DNA from 4 places in the Brevibacillus sp. B_LB10_24 genome. Region 3 is predicted to be linked to each of the others. Evidence: riboswitches for the same ligand, from Rfam matches in the RefSeq annotation. Region 3 holds a riboswitch; each other region holds the start of a gene.
The links. Region 3 has a riboswitch for S-adenosylmethionine ahead of metX (homoserine O-acetyltransferase MetX). Riboswitches for the same ligand answer to the same signal wherever they lie in the genome.
Positions count from the first base shown of each region.

Region 1: it holds a riboswitch for S-adenosylmethionine, as region 3 does, so the genes downstream of both, ACI7RC_RS17410 (methionine ABC transporter ATP-binding protein) here and metX (homoserine O-acetyltransferase MetX) in region 3, are expected to answer to the same signal.
Region 2: it holds a riboswitch for S-adenosylmethionine, as region 3 does, so the genes downstream of both, ACI7RC_RS13565 (2,3-diketo-5-methylthiopentyl-1-phosphate enolase) here and metX (homoserine O-acetyltransferase MetX) in region 3, are expected to answer to the same signal.
Region 4: it holds a riboswitch for S-adenosylmethionine, as region 3 does, so the genes downstream of both, metH (methionine synthase) here and metX (homoserine O-acetyltransferase MetX) in region 3, are expected to answer to the same signal.

Region 1 covers NZ_JBJQOQ010000020.1:6,108-10,621, reverse strand. The annotation lists gene ACI7RC_RS17425 (calcium-translocating P-type ATPase, SERCA-type) at 1-269, shown strand, start outside; gene ACI7RC_RS17420 (hypothetical protein) at 340-591, shown strand; gene ACI7RC_RS17415 (LCP family protein) at 801-1,706, shown strand; SAM riboswitch class I at 1,805-1,919, shown strand; gene ACI7RC_RS17410 (methionine ABC transporter ATP-binding protein) at 1,992-3,005, shown strand; gene ACI7RC_RS17405 (methionine ABC transporter permease) at 3,009-3,683, shown strand; gene ACI7RC_RS17400 (MetQ/NlpA family ABC transporter substrate-binding protein) at 3,723-4,514, shown strand, end outside.
Region 2 covers NZ_JBJQOQ010000013.1:1,950-6,463, forward strand. The annotation lists gene mtnA (S-methyl-5-thioribose-1-phosphate isomerase) at 1-321, opposite strand, end outside; gene mtnK (S-methyl-5-thioribose kinase) at 318-1,544, opposite strand; SAM riboswitch class I at 1,647-1,772, opposite strand; SAM riboswitch class I at 1,954-2,082, shown strand; gene ACI7RC_RS13565 (2,3-diketo-5-methylthiopentyl-1-phosphate enolase) at 2,164-3,378, shown strand; gene ACI7RC_RS13570 (2-hydroxy-3-keto-5-methylthiopentenyl-1-phosphate phosphatase) at 3,375-4,052, shown strand; gene ACI7RC_RS13575 (methylthioribulose 1-phosphate dehydratase) at 4,049-4,514, shown strand, end outside.
Region 3 covers NZ_JBJQOQ010000006.1:7,969-12,482, forward strand. The annotation lists gene ACI7RC_RS07670 (DUF2507 domain-containing protein) at 148-624, shown strand; gene metX (homoserine O-acetyltransferase MetX) at 691-1,755, opposite strand; SAM riboswitch class I at 1,843-1,952, opposite strand; gene ACI7RC_RS07680 (aspartate kinase) at 2,065-3,306, opposite strand; lysine riboswitch at 3,488-3,679, opposite strand; gene uvrC (excinuclease ABC subunit UvrC) at 3,774-4,514, opposite strand, start outside.
Region 4 covers NZ_JBJQOQ010000047.1:30,113-34,626, forward strand. The annotation lists gene metH (methionine synthase) at 1-2,214, opposite strand, end outside; SAM riboswitch class I at 2,296-2,394, opposite strand; gene ACI7RC_RS25820 (YjcZ family sporulation protein) at 2,574-2,669, shown strand; gene ACI7RC_RS25825 (hypothetical protein) at 2,942-3,424, shown strand; gene ACI7RC_RS25830 (hypothetical protein) at 3,463-3,849, opposite strand; gene ACI7RC_RS25835 (deoxyribonuclease IV) at 3,911-4,514, opposite strand, start outside.

The DNA.
Region 1 (4,514 bases), on a different contig from region 3:
GCCGCAGCGAGCATTCTGTCTTCCACCGCAATCCGTTCGAAAACAAGTACCTCGTTTGGGCTGTCATATCTTCCTTGGCGCTTGTCCTGTGTGTCATTTACATTGACCTGTTCCAGCCGATCTTTAAGACGATGCCGCTTTCTTTCCGCGATTGGGCATTGGTGCTGGTGGCGGCAGGGGTGCCGACCTTTGTAGCCGGAATCGGGGGTGCGCTGCGGTCCAATTACGCGGACGCATCAACGGCAAAGCGGCAAGGCATGGCCCGTTGACGGAAACGAAGAGAAAACAAGGGGACGCGGCACTGCATTCGGCATAGGTTAGCACAAAGGAGGGGATGCGATGGAACTATTCGCATTCACGCTTGCGCTAGCTTGCTCGATCATCGCGTACTATCTGGAGCAGAAATGGTGGGTGACGCTGCTTCGCACGACAGACAAACTCGTATTCCTGGCTTGGAAGGCTTATCTGGACGAGGCCGGGATTGAATACAAGACGAGGATTTACAAGACGCTGAATGGAGACGCATTGCAAACCGTTTATTTGTTGAAGGTGCCGGCGCAGGATAAGCTGAAGAGCTCCTTATTCAAGTAAAGAAGCAGGATAAAAGTCATTTGGATACCTCAAAGGTATCTTTTTTTTCCTAAAATTATGGGTGTGTCATTTCAAACTCATATAGTATACTAAGTGGATAAAGTGACAAATTGCGACATATGATGCGGTCATGATGTGAGCGCCAAAAAAGACAGGTGGTACTTTTGAGACGAAAACTAAAACGCATATTTGCCGTGCTGCTTTTGGTGATGATAGCCATTGGGGGCTATTACGGATACAGCTTCTACACGTTTGCAAAAGATATTCAACAGCCCAACATTGTGAAAGACCCGGATTCGGGCAAGAAGCCGAATAAAGAGCAAATTCCTCTCTGGGGCGGGAAAGAACGCGTCAACATCCTGATGATGGGGGTTGATGCGAGGGACCGCAATGAAGTGCCGCGCTCCGACAGCATGCTGCTGGTCAGCATCGATCCTGTCGGCAAGACGTATGATATCTTTTCCATCCTGAGGGATACGTATGTCGACATACCCGGCTACGGAGAATCGCGGATCAATGCGGCGCTGGGACATGGCGGGCCGTCGCTGGCGATGGAGACGGTAAGCCAGTTTACGGGAATTCCCGTCAACTACTACGTGATTACCGACTTTGAAGGGTTTAAGAGTTTGATCGACGCCGTCGGCGGTGTCGATATCGATGTCGAGAAGAACATGTACTACCGGGATCCGGGAGACAAAGGGAAGTACGACATCAATCTGAAAAAGGGACTGCAGCATCTGGACGGGGACAAGGCGCTCCAGTATGCACGGTTCCGCCATGATGCGACGTCCGACTACACCCGGACGGAAAGACAGCGCAAACTGCTGACTGCCCTTGCCGATCAATTGCAGAGCGGCATGTCCGTCATCCAGCTGCCTAACATTTTGGAAAAGGTGAGTCCGTACGTCCAGACCAACCTGACGTCCATGGATATGATCAAACTGGCCGGCCTGTGCCTCACCTTACACAAAGCAGAAGCGGAAGGGTATCAGCTGCCCCAGCCGAATGCTTTCCAGGAAGTGAACCGCGGCGGTTCTGTGCTGCTGCCGTCGATCCCGGATGTGCAGGCTTTCGTTCGGGAGAAATTGCAGCATCAGTCGGCTGATCCTTCGTAGAGTCAGTGGAAAATAGATTTCCATTGACTTTTTCCGGGCATTTCGAATATAATCCATTTTGTATTTAAACGTGAATTCTTAACATGATAACGGAATTCTTCTTATCAAGAGAGGCGGAGGGACAGGCCCTATGAAGCCCGGCAGCCGGCCCATTCAACGGATGGGTGTCGCGGTGCCAATTCCTACAAGATGACGAATCTTGAGAGATGAGAAGGGGCGGATTTGCATACAACCCCTTTTTCATTTTGGAAAAAGGGGTTTTTTTCGTGACAGGAGGTGATGTGGTTGATTCGTTTAGAGAATCTTCACAAGGATTATAGAGTAGACGGAAAAATGGTGCCGGCGCTGCGCGGTATTGATCTTTCCATAAAAAAAGGCGAGATATACGGGGTCATCGGACACTCCGGCGCCGGAAAAAGCACACTGATTCGCTGCATCAATCTGTTGGAGAAGCCCACTTCCGGCCGCGTCCTGATAGATGGAGTCGAGCTTACTGCGCTGGACGACGGGAAACTGCAGCAGCAGCGGCGGCAGATTGGAATGATTTTCCAACACTTCAATTTGCTGTCATCCGCAACCGTGGCAGACAACATCGCTTTCCCGCTGAAGCTGGCAAAAACACCGAAGGCCGCAATCGAGCAGAAGGTGACTGATCTGTTGGCCCTCGTCGGACTGCAGGAGCATCGGAACAAATACCCATCCCAATTGTCCGGCGGGCAGAAACAGCGTGTGGGAATTGCCAGGGCACTGGCGAACGACCCCAAGGTGCTGCTCTGCGACGAAGCCACTTCGGCGCTCGATCCGCAAACGACGAATTCGATTCTCGCGCTTTTGCTGGATATCAACCGCAAACTGGGGATTACCGTCGTACTGATTACGCACGAAATGCACGTCATCCGGTCGATATGCGATCGGGTAGGAGTGATCGACGGGGGGAAGATCGTCGAGTCCGGCAAGGTGGTCGATGTCTTCCTGAAGCCGCAGCATCGCGTAACCAGAGAGTTTGTCGAGCAGGTTGCCGATTCTGTCGAGCTGAAAGAAGCAGTTTCCCACGAAAAGTCGGCGAATGACCGCACGATCATTCGCATCACCTTCTTGGGTGAACAGACCTATCAGCCGATTTTATTCCAAACGATGCAGGAGACGGGGACTTCCTTCAACATCCTGCAGGGAACGATATCCCGCATGAAAGAGACCCCGTACGGTCAGCTTGTCGTTGAGCTGGAAGGCGACGCCGAACGCGGCAGACGGACGATTGAATCGCTGCGAGGGCGCGGGCTTGAAGTGGAGGTGATCTAAAAAATGGAGCAGCTTTGGCAGTTATTGGCAGACATTGACTGGGAAGACATCAGCCAGGCGACGATTGACACCTTGGCCATGCTCGGCTTCTCCACACTGTTCACTGTCGTAATCGGCCTGCCGCTGGGCATTCTGCTGTTCCTCAGCTCGAAGGGGCAGCTGCTGCAAAACCGGTTTTTTTATGCCATTGTATCCTTTATCGTCAACGTCCTTCGTTCTGTTCCGTTTATCATCTTGATGATCCTTCTGATTCCTGTGACCAAGTTTATCGTGGGCACATCGCTGGGGGTAAAAGGCACCATACCGCCGTTGGTCATCGGAGCCGCGCCCTTTTTCGCCCGGCTCGTGGAGACCTCGCTGCGCGAAGTGGACCGCGGAGTGATCGAAGCGGCACAATCCATGGGAGCGTCCAACTGGCAGATCATCCGGAGGGTCCTGCTGCCGGAGTCGCGTCCCGGCCTGATCGCAGGAATCACGATCACAACTGTAACGCTGGTCTCCTACACGGCGATGTCAGGTGTGATTGGCGGCGGCGGACTGGGAGATTTGGCCATTCGCTTCGGTTATCAGAGGTTTCAAACAACCGTCATGATTGTCACTGTCGTAATTTTATTGGTGTTGGTTCAAATCCTGCAGATGCTGGGGGATCGACTGGTGATCCGTTTCAGCCGAAAGTAGGAGTCACAATATATAAATCCTTAAGGGGGAAAAGAAATCATGAAAAAATGGATCGTATCCGCGCTTGCTTTAACGCTGGCACTCTCGCTGTCCGCTTGCGGCAGCAAAAACGAATCTGCACCGGCCTCGAATGCCTCGTCTGGTGGCGATGCCGGAGGGGAAAAACAACAGGAGGTAACTCTGAAAGTAGGTGCTTCCCCGACCCCGCACGCGGAGATTCTGAAGTTTATCCAGCCGAAGCTGAAGGAAGAAGGCATCAATCTGGAGATCAAAGAGTTTACGGATTACGTCCAGCCTAATGTGCAGTTGGACGAAAAGCAGTTGGACGCGAACTACTTCCAACACCTCCCGTACCTGGAGCAGTTCAATAAAGACAAAAACATGGACCTTCAACCGGTCGTAGCTGTACACATCGAGCCGTTTGGCGCCTATTCGAAAAAATACAAGTCCCTGGACGAACTGCCGGAAGGCGCAACCATCGCTCTTCCCAACGATCCGACCAACAACGGACGCGCACTGGCTCTGTTGGAGAAAAACGGCGTAATCAAATTGAAAGAAGGCGTTGGCATTTCCGGAACGGCCAAAGACGTCGTGGAAAACAAGAAAAACGTCAAGTTTAAGGAAGTAGAAGCAGCCATGCTGCCGCGCGTCCTGGATGAAGTAGATCTGGCCCTGATCAACACCAACTACGCCCTGGAAGCCAATTTGAGCCCGACGAAAGACGCACTGGCAGTGGAAGACAAGGATTCTCCATATGCCAACTACCTGGTGGCTCGTCCTGACAACAAAGATTCTGACGCCATCAAGAAGCTTGCAGAAGCGTTGAATACA
Region 2 (4,514 bases), on a different contig from region 3:
TACCCGGTCTAAAGCCCAGAACAGATTGACCGCCGTCGGTCGGGAGGAGGCCAGATAGTCGGCTTGTTCTTCGACGTGCCGCCAAAAATCGCCAAAGTTCCCTGCCGTGCTCTCCCTGATGCCAAGGTAGAGTCCGTAAGCCGCAGCCATGCCGATGGCAGGCGCGCCCCGCACCTGCAGGTGGCGGATCGCCTCCCAAACTTGCTGTACCGTCGTCTGCTGCAAATAGACCTCTTCGACTGGTAAACGGGTCTGATCGAGGAGCCGCAGATGATCTCCCGCCCATTCCAGCGGCACCAAACGTTTTGCCGCACTACTCATAAGACTGCCTCCTGTCCAAACGCTGCCGTCACCCGGCATGCGAGATCGCTGATGTCAGTGCTGCCTTTTAACGAGCGGCGCTCCAGGATCAGAGCCTGCCCGATCGCCAGCGCCAGCCGCTCTGCATCGGCCCGGGCCGCATCGTCCTGAATGCTGTTCAGGTCGGCAACTCCGGCCAGCCCGATCACTCGGCGAAGCATCTTGCAGCCGGCATACCCTGCGCTGTCAGCCAGCAGGTTGACCACGTACTCCTGCCAGAATCCTTCTACATGGGCACTGCGCTCTTTTGCCTGGCGATGCCAGAGTTGCACAAATTGCGAGACGAATTCTTCCCAAACGTTTTCCGCCGTCTCCAGGAGGTATTTCCGGTACTCCTTGCGCTGTTCCTGATCGCTTTGCAAGCCGGACTGGGCGGCGTAATTGAGCAGCAGGTTGGCGATCACGGCACCGATGTCAAAGCCGATCGGCCCGTAGTAAGCAAACTCCGGATCGATCACCTTCGTGCTCGTTTCCGTGACGAAAATGCTGCCCGTGTGCAAATCGCCGTGCAGCAGCGCCTCCGCCTTCGTCAAGAAGCCGTACTTCAGATGGGCAATCTCCCGCTTTAATTCCGCGTTGTTCCAGATCGCTTCCACTTCCTTGCGGATCAGCGGGTTAAAATTGTTGGTTGGAGCATCTTCATAAGGATCAGTAAAGACCAAATCCTCCGTGATTTTGCACAATTCCGGATTGATAAACTTCCCTACCAGCGCTTTTTTCTCGAACGGGTCGCAGCCCAGGTCGGAAGTAAAAAACAGCGTATGGGCTATAAAACGTCCGATGTGCTTGGCAAACAGCGGATAGCGGTTGCCCGCGATCAGCCCTTGGCGCATGATCACGTGGTTGCTCAAATCCTCCATCACCGTCAGCGCCAACTCGCTGTCGTAGTGATAGACCAGCGGAACCAGCCCGGGTGCCAGCTTGTGCTGAATCTTCAAAGCTTCACTCTCAATCCGGGACCGGTCCAGCGTCAGCGGCCAAGACTCGCCGACGACTCGGGCATACGGCAGCGCTTGCTTGACGATCACACTCTTATCCGCTCGATCATCTCGGATGTGAAATACCAGGTTCAGGTTGCCGTCGCCAATCTCACGGCTTGTCAATGCGGCATTACGGTCAAATAGATCAGGCAAATTCCTGACGTATTCAACGGCTTCTTGTTCAGACAACGGACGATAAGCCATATCCTCTCTTGCTCCCTTCGGCTGATAATCAATCAAAAATGAAAAAAAACGACCTCTTCCCCGGAGAGAAGAGGTCGTTGTATCCAGTAGTCAACGTTATTCCCCTTATCTTCCAGAATTGTTTGTTTCTGCAGGATTTAGCACCGTGCATTGCGACTGTTGTGATCTGTCGAAATGTCGGTTGCCGGGTTTCATCGGGCCAGTCCCTCCACCGTCTCTGGATAAGGTCATCCAAGTCGTATGTGATTGTTAGTTGAATCTTACACAGTGGAGCAGCATCTGTCAAGATTCTTCCGCACGCATTTCAACTGGCAGCAGCGGGGCGGCAAACTCAGGCTTGACGCTTGCAGTTAAACGTCATATGATTTTACTAGCAACAGCGAAAGTGACAAACGTATACTTCCATAAACTCTTATCGCGAGATGGCTGAGGGACTGGCCCGATGATGCCCGGCAACCGGCGCGCTGCTTTTCATAAAGTGCGAAACGGTGCTAAATCCTGCAGAACCGCATGTGGTGCGGCTTCTGAGAGATGAGAGGAGAACGCTTGGAAACCCTGCCGCCTCTCCTCTCGTAGGCGGTTTTTTTATTGTCTTATATCCGAAAGGAGGCCTGCGCACGTGAATGAGGAACGCATCCTGGTCACCTACTTGACGCAAGCGAAAGATCTGGAAAAAAAGGCTGCTGCCATTGCTGTCGGCATGACCGTAGGCTCGTGGACCGACCTGCCCGCGGCCAAACAAGCGGAACTTCGCCCATATCTCGGCGAGCCGGCCGGCACCGAGCCGCTGTCCGTGCTTGAAAACGGCGAAACCCGCGGCCTGATCACCGTAAGCTACCCGGTTCGCAACTTTACCAAAGACATCCCCTCGCTCTTGACCGGTATATTCGGAAAGCTGTCGATGGACGGAAAAATCAAGCTGATCGACGTCCAGTTCCCGCCTTCCTTTACATCCGCCTTTCCCGGCCCCAAGTTCGGAATTGACGGACTGAGAGAGCTGACAAAGGTTCACGGACGGCCGCTCTTGATGAGCATTTTCAAATCGTGCCTGGGCCTTCCTTTTGACGACTTGAAAACGCAATTTCGCGCACAGGCGCTAGGCGGCGTCAACCTGATCAAGGACGATGAAATCTTCTTTGCCGACGACCGCGCCCCGTTCCTCGAACGCATATCCGCTTTCGGGCAAATCGCCAAAGAAGTCGAGGCAAAGACCGGCAAACCCGTTCTCTACGCTGCCAATCTGACCGGCCCGAGCCACCAGCTGCCGGAAAAGGCAAAGCGGGCGGTCGAAGCGGGAGCCACCTGCCTGTTGTTCAACGTGTTGGCATATGGCTTTGACGTGCTGCACCGCCTGGCTGCCGATCCCGACATCACCATCCCGATCATGTCCCATCCGGCATTGGCGGGAGCCTATTACCCTTCGCCCGACTACGGCATCGCCACGCCGCTTTTGCTGGGCAAACTGATGCGGCTGGCCGGCGCCGACCTGGTCTTGTTCCCGTCGCCGTACGGCAATGTCGCCCTGGATAAGTCGGATGCGCTCAAACTGGCAGACAGTCTGACGCAGCCGCATCAGACGTTGAAGCGTCCCTTCCCTGTGCCGTCTGCGGGGATTCATCCCGGCCTTGTGCCCCAGCTCTATGCCGATTTCGGCGTCGATCAAGTGGTCAACGCAGGCGGCGGTATTCACGGCCATCCGGGCGGTGCCACTGACGGAGCAAAAGCGTTCGTCGCGGCGATCGATGCTGCCGTCAGCGGAATTTCCCTCGAGGAAGCTGCCAGACATTCCGAACCGTTGGCGATCGCGCTAGAGAAGTGGGGTGGCGCCAAGTGAGCAAGCAAATTATCCTGTTCTGCGACTTTGACGGCACGATCACGGAAAAGGACAACATCGCTGCGATCATGCGCCGTTTTGCCCCGCCGGAAGCGGAACCCCTGATGCAAAAAATCCTGACGCAGCAGATGAGCATCAGAGAAGGAGTCGGCCAATTATTCGCCATGCTGCCTTCTGCTTTAAAAGATGAGATCGTTCAGTTTATCGTCAAAGACGCGAAGATTCGCCCAGGTTTTGAACAGTTCGTCCGTTTTTGCGACGAGGCGGGCATTGAGCTTTTGATCACCAGCGGCGGCATCGACTTTTTCGTCTACCCCATCCTCGCCCGCTTCCAGCTGGAAAATCGGATTTACTGCAACGGCAGCGATTTTTCGCAGGATCGGATCACGATTACCTGGCCGCACCGCTGTGATGAACACTGTTCCAACGACTGCGGCATGTGCAAAACAGCGATCATCCGCGGTTATGATTCCAAGCGTTATCAGCGCATCGTAATCGGAGACAGCATTACTGATCTGGCGGGGGCAAAAATCGCCGATTTTGTCATCGCCCGCTCTCTCTTAGAACAGAAATGCCAAGAGCTGGGCTTGCCTTACCAGCCGTTCGCGACGTTTTACGATGTGATTCATATTCTGCAAAACTTGCAAACAATTGAGGAGGTGAAACTGTCATGATGACAACGACTACTCTCGAACAGCGCACAGATGCTTTTCGGCGTCTGGACGAGGCGAAGCTGAACTTCGCCAAACGTGACTGGTTTCCCGGGACCAGCGGCAATCTCTCCATTCGATTGTCCGATCAACCGCTTCGTTTCGCGGTCACAGCCAGCGGCAAAGACAAGACCAAGCTGACAGCAGAGGATTACCTGATCGTCGACGGCGACGCCGTACCCGTGGAGCCTACTTCCTTGAAGCCGTCTGCGGAAACCCTGATCCACGCTGTGGTCTACAAGCGGATCCCGGAGGCTGGAGCCTGCTTTCACGTCCATACGCTGGGCAATAACCTGATCTCCGAGCTGTACTTTGGCCACCGGGCGTTTTCGATTCAAGGTCAGGAATTGATCAAGGGCCTCGGGATCTGGGAAGAAAATGCATCCATTACTGTTCCGATCGTGGAAAATTACGCTGACATTCCCA
Region 3 (4,514 bases):
AGAAAAAATAAGCCGACAGCGGCACGGTACATCAAAAGCTTGCCGCGGGCTTTTGGACAGCTCTGTAACTTGGCGGGTCAAACCTGTCATGTCCGCATTCTCCGGCTCATATTGTAGTAACAATCCCAACAAAAAGGAGCCGAAACGATGCGCCAAACGATCGATCCGCTTGCTACCCTCCTCGCCCCTGACGTAATCGCCCGTGCGGAGCAAATGAATATGCCCTACCTTGGCTATCATTTTTTGCGTGAGACGATGACGCAAAAGCTGCTGGGTGAAAGCGAACCGCCAATCCTCTACTGGTTGGGCAAAGACATCGGCAGTGAATTTGGGTTAAAATCCGCCGCTGACTTGCCCATGCTGTTCATCCGGCTTGGGCTCGGAAAGCTTGATCTGGTGGAGGAAACCTCTGACTACTGTCAATTTTCCCTCACCCATCTGCTCTACGACCACCTTCCCGGCAGCCGGCTGAAACATTCCCTTTCCTTCGAGTGCGGGATCATCGCCGGAGCAATGGGCCGCTGCTTGAAGAAAAAGGTGCGGGCAGAGCTTGTCATAAGTCCCATTGTACCCGGCAAACAGCGCCTTGTCACCATCCATGTCTATTCGGAGGACAAGCACTAGGCAAAACGAGGACTCCGCCTGCATTCCGGCGGAGCCTTTTTGCTTGCTGCCGATCCCAGCCTGCTTTCATCTGTCGAAGTAAGGCTTGATAATCCTCCCCATCTTCTGAAATTCAACCAGAAACCCGTCGTGGCCGTATTTGGATTCCATCAGGTAGAAGTCGATTTTCTTCCCCAGGCGTTCCATCAGATCTGCCATATCTCGCTGATGCGAGTCAGGGTAGAGCAGGTCGCTGTCAATGGCGATACTGACTACCTTCGCCCGGACACGGGAGAGCGCCTGTTCGATGCCTCCCCGGTTTACCCCGATGTCGTGCGTATCCATCGCCTTGAGCAGGGTGAGATAGCTGTTGGCGTCAAAGCGGTCTACCAGCTTTTCGCCCTGATAGCGCAAATAGCTTTCGATTTGAAACATCGTCTGGGACGGATCGGAATCATTGGTCGCCTGCAGGCTTCGCCCGAACCGCTCCTCGAACAGCTCCGCCGTGCGGTAGGTGATCATCCCGATCATTCTCGCTACCGAAAGCCCCCGCCTCGGTCCGGCCGCAGGGTAGTAATCGCCGCCCTGCCACTCGGGATCAGATTGGATCGCCTGACGGGCCGCGTCATTATAGGCGATGGCGATCGCCGAAAACCGCGAACAGGTGGCAATCGGAAGGGCCAGCTGCATCATCTCCGGGTACTCGGTCATCCACTCGTACACCTGCATCCCGCCGACAGATCCGCCGATGACCGCATAGAGCTGTTCGACACCGAGGACCTCCAGCAGCCGGCGCTGCACCCGGACCATGTCGCGAATCGTGATGAACGGAAATCGCGAGCCATAGGGCTTGCCGTCTTCGGGACACAAGCTGGCCGGTCCCGTCGTGCCGTAGCAGCCGCCAAGTACATTGCTGCAGATCACGTAATACTTGTTGGTGTCGATCGGCATGCCTGGACCGATCAACCCCTCCCACCACCCGGCGCGCTGTTCGTCTCCAGCTACGTAGACATCTCCGGTCAGCGCATGGCAGACCACCACGGCGTTGTTCGCCTCGCGGTCATATGTCCCATACGCCTGATACCCTACTTCTACCTGCCGAATACATTCTCCTGATTCGAGAACCACATCCCCGATTGCCACACGTTTCACTTGCGCTTCCCCCTTGCCGATTAAAAGAAAAAACAAACCCCCTCTTCTTTGGAGAAGAGGGGGTGCAACAGACATCCCGGTCACCCACTCTTATCTCTCAAGTGCACGCTGTTACACTTGTAGGATTTAGCACCTCTCCGCTCTTGCGGGGTTGCCGGGTTTCATCGGGCCAGTCCCTCCACCACTCTTGATAAGAGTCTTTTGTGAAATTGTCAAACTACACCAAACCATAGCCATTTTAAAAACTTTTCTTAATCATACGCCGGGAGTCTTTTCCTGTCAACCGCCAAACGGAGATTTTGGGGCTCCTCAGATGCCGTGAACGACCGCTTCCTCTGCCACGTCAAGCCCGAACGCCGTATGCAGGGTGCGCACGGCCAGGCTGGTCTGCTCGGCGGGAATGACGCAGGATACCTTGATGTCGGAAGTAGAGACCATCTTGATCGAGATGTCCTGCTCCGCAAGCTGTTGGAACATTTCGGCGGCGACGCCCGGATTGGTGATCATCCCTGCGCCGACGATCGAGACCTTGGCCAAGCCCGATTCGTGCTCCACCTTGTCAAAGCCGAGTGCTTCCTGAAAAGCGGCCAGCGTTCCGAGTGTCCTATCCAGATCATCCGAAGAAACGGTGAAGGAAATATTGGTGACGGCGGCATCGTACGAGCTTTGAATGATAATGTCGACGTTGATTTGGGCACCCGCCAAGGTGTTGAACAGCCGCGACAACGTCCCAACTCGAGCCGGCATTCCTACGACGGTAATCTTGGCGATATCTTCATCGTGGGCAACACCGCTTACTACTCTTCCTGTTTCCATATCGGCAGCCTCCTCTACGCAAGTTCCTTCTTCTGGTGAAAAGCTTGATCTGACCACTAATTTCACCTTGTATTTTTTCGCCGCTTCCACGGATCTGGGATGAAGCACCCCGGCACCGAGGATCGCCAGCTCCAGCATTTCATCGTACGAGATGCTGTCCAATTTTTGCGCCATCGGAACGACGCGCGGGTCGGCGGTGTATACACCGGATACATCGGTAAAAATTTCACATTTATCCGCCCGCAAGCTCCCGGCCAGCGCCACGGCAGTCGTGTCTGATCCGCCGCGTCCCAATGTCGTGATTTCGCCTTTTTCGCTGATCCCCTGAAAACCGGCGACGATGACAATGCGTCCCCGCTGCAGCTCCGAACGTATCCGGGCGGGGTCCACTTCCTGAATTCGGGCTTTTCCGTGCACGGATTCCGTGGCGATGCCCGCCTGCCAGCCGGTCAAAGAGACCGCCTCATATCCTTTTTGCTGCAGGGCCATGGCCAGCAGTGCGATGGAAACCTGTTCGCCCGTCGTAAGCAGCATATCCATTTCCCGCGCTGACGGATTGGGTGAGATCTGTCTCGCCATCTCGATCAAAACGTCTGTCGACTTCCCCATGGCCGAAACGACCACCACCATGTCGTTGCCCGCGTTTTTATACTCAATAATCCGGTCTGCGACCCGCATGATGCGTTCGACAGTCCCCACCGAGGTGCCGCCGTACTTTTGCACAATCAAACCCATTCTGGCTTCTCTCTCCTTCTCTCTTGGATCCGATACGTAAATCAAGTGGGTAAACGTCTTATTGTCAGAAATGATTTAAAAAAGGCAACGACGAGGATGTAACCTGCCGCTGCCACGTGTGGACATACCGGTTCCTCCTTCCCTACTCCGAGCAGCAGTCAGTATCAAACAGACTCCTGTTCAGTGAGTTAGCTCTCCATCCGGGTGATAGGCAATCACGCGGATGACAGTCCTGCGCTTGTTCAACGCAGACCCAGCACGGCAGATGTCGAGCAAATCGGCCGCACTTCGGCGAATGCCCCTTTCCCGCTCCCGTCGTCGATGCCCGCATCTCGAAGAGGGTACTCATGGCCTTCGCGCCTCTAGCTCACTTCTGCGATTCGGTTGGGAGCTTTAACTCTCCAAACGAGGGAAGTGAGTTCTAGTTATTCATTTGAAAGGGATTATACCACGTAAACAAGCGGCGTTCAATTCATTTTGCGCAGATACTTGATGATTTCACGCGCCAATTTGTCACCGAATCCCAATTGCCGATACTCCTCTACACTCGCCTGACGCATCCGTTCGATCGACCCGAAGTGTTGAAACAGCAGCTTTCGTCTCCGTTCGCCAACGCCTGGAATCTCGTCGAGCTGTGAGCTGAGCAGCGACTTGCTGCGGGCACTCCGGTGGAAGGTGATCGCAAAACGGTGCACCTCGTCCTGAATGCGCTGCAGCAGGTAAAACTCGTAACTGTCCCGTTTCAGCTCGACAGGCGCGGGCGGGTCGCCAAACAACAGCTCCGCGGTTTTATGTTTCTCGTCCTTGGCCAGTCCGCACACCGGAATGTACAGCCCCAGCTCGTCCTGGAGCACTTCCATCGCCGCGCTGATCTGCCCCTTGCCGCCGTCGATGACGATCAGATCGGGCAAATCCTGGTTCTCTCTCAGGAGCCGAGTGTAGCGGCGGCGGATCACTTCACGCATCGAACCGTAATCGTCCGGTCCGGTTACCGTTTTGATCTTGAACTTGCGGTATTCTTTCTTGTCCGGACGGCCGTCGGTAAAGACGACCATCGCCGAAACAGGCTCCACGCCCTGAATGTTCGAGTTGTCGAACGCTTCGATGCGATGGGGCACGCTGATACCCAGTATGTGGCCGAGGTTGTGCACGGCCTGGACAGTCCGCGCTTCATCCTTGGACATCAGCGAGAATTTTTCTTCCAAGGA
Region 4 (4,514 bases), on a different contig from region 3:
GTACCCGTTGTTGGAGAGGATGATTTCAACCAGATTTTTGCCGATGTCATGGACGTCCCCCTTCACGGTAGCGAGCAGGACCTTTCCTTTGGTGGCCGATTCCGTCTTCTCCATCAGCGGTTCGAGAAACGCCACTGCCGCCTTCATGACTTCGGCACTTTGGAGGACTTCCGCGACGATCAGCTGATTAGCGTTAAACAGCCTTCCGACCTCTTCCATTCCCGCCATCATCGGCCCGTTGATGATATCGAGCGGAGCGTATTTCTTCAGCGCTTCCTCCAGGTCGGGGATCAGGCCCTCTTTCGAGCCTTCCACGACGTAATTGGCCAATCGCTCCTCCAGGGTCAGCGTCGAAGCCTCTTTTTTTACGACTACTTTCTTCTGGCGGTAAAAATCCGTAAAGGCCGCCAGCGTCTCGTCATTGGTTCTGAACAGCAGCGCTTCCGCCAGCTCCCGCTCCTCCTGCGGAATCGAAGCGTAGCGTTCCAGCTTCTCCGTATTGACGATCGCATAATCCAGGCCGGCCAGGGTCGTATGGTACAGGAAGACCGCATTCAGCACTTCCCGACCTGCCGGCGGCAAACCAAACGAGACGTTGCTGACGCCGAGAATCGTCTTGCACTCCGGCATCTCCTGCTTGATCAGGCGGATTCCCTCGACGGTTTCCAACGCCGATCCGATGTACTGTTCATCCCCTGTCCCGACCGGGAAGACCAGCGGGTCAAAAATGATGTCCTGCGGCTTCACCCCGAACTGGTTGACCAAGAGATCGTAGGAGCGCTTCGCCACTTCCAGCTTGCGTTCGCGAGTGACCGCCATCCCGGACTCCTCGATCGTCCCCACGACGACCGCCGCGCCGTAGCGATGGATGAGCGGCACTACTTCTTCAAAGCGCTTTAATCCGTCCTCCAGGTTGATCGAGTTGATGATCGCCTTGCCCTGCGAGAATTTCAACCCCAATTCCAGCACTTCAGCATCGGTCGAGTCGATCATCAGCGGAGCTTTTACCTTTTTCACCACATAGCCGAGAAAGTTCTCCATATCCTTCAGTTCGTCCCGGTCCGGGTCGGCCAGGCAGACGTCGATGACGTGGGCCCCCCGCTTGACCTGGGCGCGGGCGACATCGGACGCTTCCTCATACTGTCCGGCGGCGATCAGATCACGGAACTTTTTCGAACCGATGACGTTTGTCCGCTCGCCGACCAAAAGCGGCCGGTTGTCCTCCTCCACGTAGACGACATCGATCCCCGACACCGCGGCAAGCGGCTTGGATTCCAAGGGACGAGGTTCGTAGCCGCTGAGCGCCTCCGCCATCGCCTTGATGTGTTCCGGCGTCGTTCCACAGCAGCCTCCGGCGATGTTGAGCCATCCTCTTTCGGCAAAAGCGGCCATCTTCGCAGCCAGGGATTGCGGCGATTCATGGTAGTGTCCGTTTTCATCCGGCAAGCCGGCATTGGGGTAGCAGCTTACACCGCACCCGGACAGGTCGGCCAAGGTCCGCAGATGGTCGCGCATGAACTCCGGTCCGGTCGCGCAGTTTAAACCGACCGACACCGGCTTTAGATGTTCGATGGAAACGTAGAACGCTTCGATATTTTGGCCCGCCAGGGTGGTGCCCATCGGCTCGATCGTGCCTGAGATCATCACGGGCACTTCCCGTCCCAGCTCGGAAAAGGCCTGGCGGATACCAATCCCTCCAGCTTTCACATTCAGCGTATCCTGCGACGTCTCCAAGAGCAGCACATCCACTCCGCCGATCATTAAGGCCTTGGCCTGGCGGTAGTAGGTCTCTACCAGCCCTTCAAACGTAACCCCGCCCGTCAGTGACAGCGTCTTGGTCGTCGGACCCATCGATCCGGCTACATAGCGCGGCCACTCGGGAGTGGATGCCGCATCCGCCGCAGCACGGGCGATCCGGGCAGCCTCTATGTTGATTTCTTCGTCCTTCTCCTGCAGGTCGTACTCGGCTAGCACCACCGTAGTCGCCCCGAATGTATTGGTCTCAATGATGTCGGCTCCCGCTTCCAGGTACTTTTCGTGTATAGAGCGAATCACATCCGGCCGGGTGAGGTTGAGGATTTCGTTGCAGCCTTCATACTCCTCGCCGCCAAAGTCTTTTGCTGTCAGGTCTGCCTGCTGCAGCATCGTTCCCATCGCGCCGTCCAATATGAGAATTTTACGACACAGTTGCTCTTGAAAACTCGGTTTGCTCATCGTAAATAACCTCTTTCTGACATAAAAATACCTCTTCCCGGCATATAAGAAGAGGATTGCGCACAAAATGACTATGCTCCTCTCTTATCTGTCAAAGCGAGCGCGCTTTGCTGGAATTGGCACCAGATACCGGTTGCCGAGGCTTCACAGGGCCAGTCCCTCCACCTCTCTTGATAAGAGTACTTGTCATGCAATTTTTTATTCATTATATATTAGCATTTGCTTGCTGCTTCGTCAATGAGCGGTCTTCAGGCTGAATGGTGATCAGCCCATTTTGCCGGGCACCAAGATACCTGCCCACAACAAACTAGTCAAAAGTGTATACACTAGAGCATAATCGAAAGGAGGAGGAACAAGAAATGAGCACATCGTTCTGTGGAGGGTTTTTCGAAAATTTCGCCGTCGTGCTGGTGCTGTTTATTCTACTCGTAATCGTGGGAAGCACAGACAACTAATCGGTATCAAACAAATGCCAGAAGAGCCCGGTCATTGCCGCGGCTCTTTTTGTTTGGGACTGCAGTTCCCCGAGTTTATTCGATATCGATTTATTGGGTTAAGACCCCCACCTCTATAGGTGGGCCTTGAATCAGGTGGGGTAGAGTCCCCATCTGATTCCCCGATGTTCAGCGAAGCTGAACGAGTTCACTGCCTTTTCGATTTGTCAGCAGCACCGCTTTTTGCTACCATGAAGCTAAACCGTACGATGAATGACAAAGGGGTTACACGGATGAACGAGCATGCCCAATTTTTTCCGAGAGATGCATTTATGGCCAAGCTGGACACGGTAAACAAGCTGAAAGAAAACGATTTTGAACGGTACCAGATTGTCAAAGACAAAGAAACTGGACAGCATTACCTGCATTATACGCTGGAGATACTCCGCTTGTCCGAAGGCGGTTACAAAGACCAGTACGATTACTTTCTCCCGCTCCAATCAGACGACGTGCTGGGGATCGTCCTCGCCGAGCAGCCTTATTCGTTTCCGGACCACTGGAAGGAAACGTATCTTCGCAGCGGGCTCGACGATCGGCTGATGTGGTTCGACCCGAAGGAGAACTTCGAGTCATTTGCCGTTGCCGAGGAAGAGCAATCTCTGCTGGAATCGCTGCGCCGCTTTAAATCGGAATGGGAGCACTCCTCAGACAAGGAGGCCCTGACCAGAAAACTGTTCGACGAGCTGGAAGCACAGCGCAAGAAGCCGTCATGTTGAAAGGAAAACAGCAGCAGGTGCGATACCTGCTGCTGTTTTTACTTTCCGCTGCCAAACCAGGTTTTGGCCAGCTGCGATACTACCTGCTTGGGCAGCGACTGGGCTTGTTGCACCTCGCGGCCGTCGGCGTCCACCCCGCGGTAAAGCAGGTTCATGTCGTTCTCAGGGTCGGATTTGGTTTCGAGGGTGAGCTCACCCAGCTTTCCTGCCGCCGTCCACTCTTCGATCATGATCTGGTATTCGCCGGGAGCCAGTTCGATGTAATCTTCATCGGTCACGTCGACAACCGCATAGCCATCCGGCTCAATCTCGGCTTCGTATGTACGTCCGTTCGCCGACTCATAGAGGGCCAGTTCGCCCGGTTCATTCAGGTTTTCGGCAATCGCGGAAAAATCCCGGATTGTCACTTTTACCAATCGCTTCACTTTGCTATCGCCTCCACACCTTACTTTAGCACGAAGCAGGGCAAAGATACCAGCGATCGAACTAGCGATCGAGCAAACGGTTTACCAAGGCGATCTCTTCCCGGTGAGATCCCGATGCGGGAGTCGGCGTTTCCAGGATGACGGGAAGTTCATCTACTTCCGGGGTTTGCAAAAGTTCCACCAACGATTCAGCCCCGATCTCGCCTTGCCCGATGTTGGCATGGCGGTCGCGGCGCGATGCGGACGGGTAGCGGGAATCGTTGAGATGCACGGCCCGCAAATGCGACAGGTAGCCCATGCCCCTCGCTTTCTCAGCCACTTGCGGCCAATTTCCGCCCGTCCACATGCCGCTGGCAAAGGCATGGCAGGTATCGAGGCAAAAGCCGATTTTTTCCGGATGGGCCAGCAGGCTGCGCACTTCGGTCAACTCTTCCAGGGTCGTCCCCATCCGCCCACCCTGCCCCGCGTTGTTCTCCAGCAGGACCAGGGCTTGGCCCTCCCACCTGCCCAGGACCTCGTTTAGCATGCCGATCATCCGTTGGTAGCCGTAGAGCGGATCTGTGCTGGCCCCCTTGTACTGGCCGAAGTGGACGACGATCCCCACGGATCCGCAGGCATCTGCGATCTCCAGATCGTTCAGCAGCGATTGGACCGTTGCCGCATAC